2 regions of the Pseudoalteromonas sp. BZK2 genome follow, and region 2 is predicted to be linked to the other one. Evidence: riboswitches for the same ligand, from Rfam matches in the RefSeq annotation. Region 2 holds a riboswitch; the other holds the start of a gene.

Region 1 (3,392 bases), on a different contig from region 2:
ATCTGACTCACTTTGCTCAACTAAGAAACACAGGTTATGTTTACTTGCACCGTGGCAAATTAAACGAATATTAAAATCGCTTAATACCTGCATTAAGTTCATTTCTTGCTGACGTAATTGAATTTCAGAACCAATTAAAGCCACCAGCGTTAAGTTATTCTCAACCGACACATGACAAAACTCAGAAAGCTTATCTAAACAAGCTTGATCAAGCTCAGGGCGTGATGCATTTGGTGCGTTATCTAAAGTGATTGCAACACTGATCTCGGAGGTAGTAACCAAATCAACCGAAATATTAAACTCACTTAAAATGGTGAAAACACGGGCTAAGAAACCACTCGCTAGGAGCATTTCTGGGCTTTTAACCGTTAACAGAATTTGGTTTTTACGCTGTGTTACGGCACGAATACCTGGTTGCTGAGACTTTTCTTTTTCAATCCATGTACCACCTAATTGCGGCTCACGGCTTGAACCAACAAACACACTAATATGGCTTCGGCTTGCAGGTAAAATGGTTGCAGGGTGCAGTACTTTTGCACCAAACGTTGCCATTTCGGCCGCTTCATCAAAGCTTAAGCGTGCAATTGGGCTTGCTTTAGCGCATAAACGCGGATCAGTACTGAAAATACCCACAACATCGGTCCAAATATGCACGCTTTTTGCGTTAATTGCTTCAGCGAGTAATGCAGCACTGTAATCTGAACCACCACGGCCTAAAGTGGTCGTTTGATTATGTTCATTGCTACCAATAAAACCTTGGGTTACCACAACATGGTCATCAAGTAGCGGCACTAAATGCTCTTTAGCAGCCGCAGCGGTTGCTGCAACATTTGGGGTAGCTTTAGCAAATTGGCTATCTGTTTTTAGCACTTTACGTACATCAAAACGCACCGCATCAAGACCTTGACCGCGTAATACTTGAGTAAATAAATACGATGACAAACGCTCGCCAAAGCTCAATAGTTCATCTTGATCTGCTACTGACTTAGCCCCGTCTGATGCTAGCTTTTGAAAAGCCTTAAGCGTTTCATTAAAGCCATGTGCTAAATCAGCGTCCAGTGACAGCTCTGCCAAGATTGCTTCTTGAATTGCGACAACGCCAGTAATGTGCTCATCACGTTCAGCCGCACTCAAATCAGCTTTACACAATGCAACTAAATGGTTTGTCACGCCCGCACTGGCACTCACAGCAACTATACGTACTTGATTATCAGCACAAATGATTTCAGCGCAGCGGCTCATAGCATCAAAGTTAGCTACACTGGTGCCACCAAATTTTGCAACAACGTAATCTGATTTTCTGTTGGCGGCTAATTGGGTATTCATGTCGTCTCCTTTTGTGGAAAACTATCCACAGTAATTCAAGAAGAACTCGGCAAGGGGGTGCTTTGAAAATAAAGAGTAGTCCATGCCAGAAGCTCTCCACCTAGTTTGGTGACAGTTTTGAGGATTCAGCCCCATAAACCGAAAAATAACCGTGACGTCCGGTTAATTTTCTCGGCGAGTACTTCCCTCATTAATGGTCATCGGCGTTCGTCACCTCACATTAATTACCTAAGTATCGCACCTCTTCTGAATGTTAAGTTAACACCTGGTTAAAATAACAAAGCCTGCTGTTAAAAGCAGGCTTTGAAAGTTAACGTTTAGACGTCTAGCTGTCAAGTCGTTTTATGAAATTAAACTGCCCGCTAAGTGCGAACCGTAATAACCAACGGTATAAGCAATTAATAAATAAACCGACATTTTAAGATAGCTCATAAAGGTTAGTGCTTTTACCTTACTCATGGCAATAATACCTGCCGCAGAGCCGATTATAAGCATTGAGCCACCGACCCCAGTTGCGTAAGTAAACGACAGCCATTGCTGAGGGCTCATCACAATATCAGCTTTTAAAAGTGCTGCAGTTAGAGGTACGTTATCTACCGCCGCTGATAATAGCCCCATCAGGTAGTTGGCATATTCCGGTGCCATCAACTCATATAAGTGAGTAAATTTAGCAAGCATACCGACTTCTTTTAATGCACCAACCAGCAATAATACCCCGACGAAGAACAATAAGGTGTCGTATTCAATTTCACGAATATAATCGATGATTTTTTTGTTTACGTCTTTTTTGCGCATTAAAAATTGCGCAACCAAAAACATAAGTGATAAACCAAATAAAAAGGTTAACAGCGGCGGCACACTATAAAGCACACTCAAAGTTAACGTGGCAATAATCGTCGAGAAGAAGATAACCGCAATGGTAATATCTGTTTTTTCGATGCGACGGGCAGCTTGTTTTTCAAACACAACATTACCCGACATACCCACCGACAACATTGCCGCCAGCAGTGCAACACTTGTCAGTGCAGGGGCAATTAATAATAGTAGATTAGCAATGGTGACTTTTTCGTCTAAGAAAATCATCAGGGTTGTAACATCACCGGTGATCAACGACACCCCACCCGAGTTAACACTAAATACAATTAAGGTCGCATACTTTATTAATTTTTTAGGATCTAACTTAAGTGACATCACCACCGCAAGCGAGATTAAAGTTGCCGTTATGTTGTCTGAAATAGATGAAAATAGAAATGCAAAACCACCAATCAGAAACATCAGCTTTCGTTCACTGATTTGATTTGGCATAATTTTATGAACAATATTCTGGATAAAGCCTTTAGAGTTTAAATACGCTACAAAGGTCATCGCAGCCATTAAGAATAGCCACAAAGTCGCGATTTCTAATATGTTGTGATCCAGTTGATGTTGTATGGTTTCTGGGCTTTGCCCATGAATTGGAGAGATAAATAAGATAATCCAGCATAAAGTGCCAAAAAAAAGCGTCGTTTTGGCCTTGTTTACATGGATAATATCCTCTATAACGATAAGCAAAAATGCCACCGCTATCAGGGTTAGGATAAGTGGGGTTACCATGGTGTTTGAACAACCTTTATAATAATGTAAAAATTGTAAGTCGAGTGTTTCGGCGCGGATTCTAGCAGCATAGAAAGCATAAAACTATTCTCAATTACATAATTTACTACTAATCGCCAACACCAAAGTCTGAATTTACTGGAGCCTTATGATCCCAGCTAAAAAGTTATTAAATACCCTTACTGAACATTGGGGGGTGTTAGAACTGCTATTTAAACGTTTTAAGATGGCTGATTTCAGCTTGAAAGACGTACAAAATGCGATAAAACAAAAGCAGCCTTCATGGTCAAACGAACGCATTTATAAAGAAACAAATCGTTTATTGAATCAAGATATTATCATTCCACTGGCAAAATCATCACAGTTAGAAATAAACCGCGCGATCGCCGATTTTGCGACCTTCTTGCTACAAGAAGAGCACTTAGGTCTTGCTCAAGAGATTAGCGTGCTCGTTGATGACTTAGCTCGCCTTG
Region 2 (3,392 bases):
TTGGAAAATATGCAGACCATCAAAGCTAAGAGCTGGGTAATCACTTGCAGTGAGTGCTTGCCACTCATCGCAGCCCAAACCAAAAGGAGTAAGGCTATCGCCGCCAAGTGGATTCTTTTCGCTGTCTGGCCAACGAAGTTGAACACGCAATAGCACTTGCAGCTGACAATTTGTTTTTGTTGCTTGTTCGTTTAACCAGCGCACTTGGTTAATGCTCTCGGCGACAAAAGTACGTACGCCGCGAGCAATAAAATGTGAAATTTGTTTAGGGCTCTTTGCAGGCCCAGTGTTGAGCACGCGCTCGCTATCGATGCCTTGGGCAAGTACTTGCTCAAGTTCACCTTTACTTGCAACATCAAAGTTAAATCCTGCGCTGTCTAAACATTGAATAATGCGAGACAACGGGTTGGCCTTAACGGCATACCAAAGTTTCACATCGGTTTGCGCAGTCAGTTGATTTAAATGTGCAGTTAATTTATCTAAATCATAGATAAAAAATGGCGTATCAAGATGCGTTGAAACTTGCTCAACCGCTTGCTTGATGGGCGTGCTCAAAAAGCTCATTAACGTAAAACCTCTTCTAACAGTAATGATGCATCGCTTTGTTCATCACGGTATTTCACGATCAATGCACACGACATGCTAAGACCTTGTTCACGAGCCCATGCATTTGAAGCTGGGCGAGAGCCTGGGATCACAATCGCATTTTCTGGGATCGCTTCACCTTTGTCTAGCTGGCGCTCATTAACGCAATCGTAAACAGGAATGGTTGCCGATAAGCGAACACCCGGCGCAAGTACAGCACCTTTTTTCACAACCACACCTTCAACAATAACGCAGCCTGCACCGATGAATGCGTCATCTTCAATAACCACAGGGCTGGCACCAATTGGCTCAAGCACACCACCTAATTGTACTGCTGCACTTAGATGAACATTTTTACCCACTTGTGCGCACGAACCCACTAATGCGTGGCTGTCGACCATCGTGCCTTCGTCGATGAACGCGCCAATATTTACATATGCTGGTGGCATGATAATGGTGCCTTTAGCAACGTGTGCGCCACGACGAACACTGCTACCACCTGGTACCATACGCACGCCAGCATCGGCTGCAAAGCCTTGTGGAGCTAAGTTGTGCTTATCAACAAAACCACCCGGGAACTCAGTGTTTGTGCCATTTTTAAAGGCTTCTAAAATGCCTTGTTTAACTTCAACATTGGCGTGCCAGTTGCCGTTCTCGTCTTGTGTTGCCGCGCGAACTGCGCCTGATTCTAAGTTGTTTAATAATTCTAACCAGCTCATGATAAAACCTGTTTTTAGTTCCAAGATAAAATTGTGTTGTTTGCGTGGGTGATGCTGTCTGTTTGCTCAAGCTCTAAATGCGTAAGCGGCGGACGTAAATGCGGGGTATTTATTTTACCTTGCAGGTGCATCAGTACTTTTACGGGGATTGGATTTGCCACAGCGAATAAACTTTGAATCGCTTGCGACCAATCGGTGAATAGATTTGGGTATTGACCACTTAAACTGCGTTTAACAAACTCATGGGTTTGACTCGGCCAAGCATTCGCGGCAACCGAAACTAAACCTTTTGCTCCTGCTTGAGCAAAATACGGCATAAGAGCATCATCGCCACTAAATATGGCCAGTGTTGGCGATGCCGTTCTAAAGCCTTCAAATTTGCTAATGTCGCCACTGGCTTCTTTTAAAGCCCAAAGATTTTTGTGGTCAGCAAGGTTTTTGATCACCTGCGGTGAAATCTCAACTGCACTGCGTCCAGGTACGTTATACAGCATACATGGGTGATTACTTGCATCAAGAAGGCTTTCAAACCAATGTGTTTGGCCAACTACCCCAGGTTTTGCATACAGAGGTGAGCCCAATAGATAGCCATGAATAGGTAGTTGGTTGCAGTATTCAACCCAAGCAACTTGTTGCTTGAGGTTCATGCCGCCCACAGCAACCATGAGTGGTACACTCGGTGCTAATTGGCAAACATGCTCCACGATGGCTTGTTGCTCTTTGAGTGAAAGCGCCAGTCCTTCACCGGTACTGCCAAGTAATAAAATGCCGTTATTTGCATCTTGCTGCTCAGCGACCAGTTGTTCAAGGGCTGTGTAATCGACCTCGCCAGATTCAGAAAATGGCGTGACAAGCGCTGTCCATAATGGATAGTCGTTTAAATCAAAATTGTTGATCATCTCTCACGAACTTATAAGGTATTCGAAGAGTTTATGCGGGAACATTTGAATGGAGCCGCATGTCGTCGTTCGAACAAGGTATAATTCGAAGAGCGAATGGGCTTAAAATAATAAAGACGCGACGGCCTTATTATACTAAGACCAGAAGCTCTCCACCAAACTAATCAATAGCACTTTGCTATTGTTGGTGACAGTCGCTGGGATTCAGCCCAGTCGCCCGAAATAAGCACCTCACAAACGGTGTTACTTCTCGGCGTTAATTCCCCTCACGTATGATCAACAGAGTCTGTGCTCTTCCCATACGCTACCTGAATAACGCACCTCTTCCAGCCCTTTATGCTCGCTTTAAAGGTTAAAGCCAACATAGTTAAATAGGGTATTTGCAGCGATTAAAGCATTTTAGCCGTCTAGGTGTCAAGGCGAGGAATTTGTTTTTTAGTGACCGAATTTGCAACATGGTTACGTATAACCGTGTTTTTACGTACACTTAGCGCTAACCAAATCAATTGGAAAAATGATGGAAAAATTTAACGATATTTATCAACGAGCCGTATCTCGAAAGGGCAGTGAAGAAATGCTGCAAGCACTGTTATCAAACCCGCTCGACGATGCTGATATTGCTAAAATGCATGACGATTTATGGTTAGAAGAGTTCACGCGTAAAGTCTTTCAAAGCGGTTTTTATTGGTCTGTTATCAATAATAAATGGGCTGGTTTTCGTGATGTGTTTTGGGATTTCAGTGTAGAAAAATTGTTGATGATGCCGCCAGATATGCTCGAGCAAAAAGCCAGTGATGAGCGAATTGTTCGCAATTTTAAAAAAGTACAAACGATCCCAGAAAATGCGTACATGATCCACGAAGTTGCTGAGAAGCATGGCAGCTTTAGCCAATTTATTGCAGATTGGCCTACTGACAATATTATTGGTTTGTGGGCTTATCTTAAAAAGCATGGTGCGCGTTTAGGGGGAAATACTGGCCCATACGCTTTACGAGCGCTTGGTAAAGATACTTTTTTACTTTCTCGGGATGTAGAAGCCTATTTGCGTGCCCATGAGTTGATAGATGGCGGCTTACAAACTAAAAAGTCACTGCAAGCAGCGCAAGATTTTTTCAACGAATTACAACAGCAAAGCGGTTACAGCCTGCAGGCACTAAGCCAACTAGTGGCCTATGGTGTAGGCGATAAT

The links. Region 2 has a riboswitch for lysine ahead of dapA (4-hydroxy-tetrahydrodipicolinate synthase). Riboswitches for the same ligand answer to the same signal wherever they lie in the genome.
Region 1: linked by a shared signal. The riboswitch ahead of lysC (lysine-sensitive aspartokinase 3) and the one ahead of dapA (4-hydroxy-tetrahydrodipicolinate synthase) in region 2 are both predicted to bind lysine.

The regions. Positions count from the first base shown of each region.
Region 1 is NZ_JACSOG010000001.1:194,402-197,793, forward strand. Features, by position in the region: gene lysC (lysine-sensitive aspartokinase 3) at 1-1,326, opposite strand, end outside; lysine riboswitch at 1,408-1,580, opposite strand; gene nhaD (sodium:proton antiporter NhaD) at 1,669-2,919, opposite strand; gene BIZ38_RS00830 (hypothetical protein) at 3,068-3,392, shown strand, end outside.
Region 2 is NZ_JACSOG010000003.1:117,479-120,870, reverse strand. Features, by position in the region: gene BIZ38_RS02920 (PLP-dependent decarboxylase) at 1-564, opposite strand, end outside; gene BIZ38_RS02915 (2,3,4,5-tetrahydropyridine-2,6-dicarboxylate N-succinyltransferase) at 564-1,304, opposite strand; gene dapA (4-hydroxy-tetrahydrodipicolinate synthase) at 1,319-2,203, opposite strand; lysine riboswitch at 2,341-2,537, opposite strand; gene BIZ38_RS02905 (DNA-3-methyladenine glycosylase I) at 2,721-3,392, shown strand, end outside.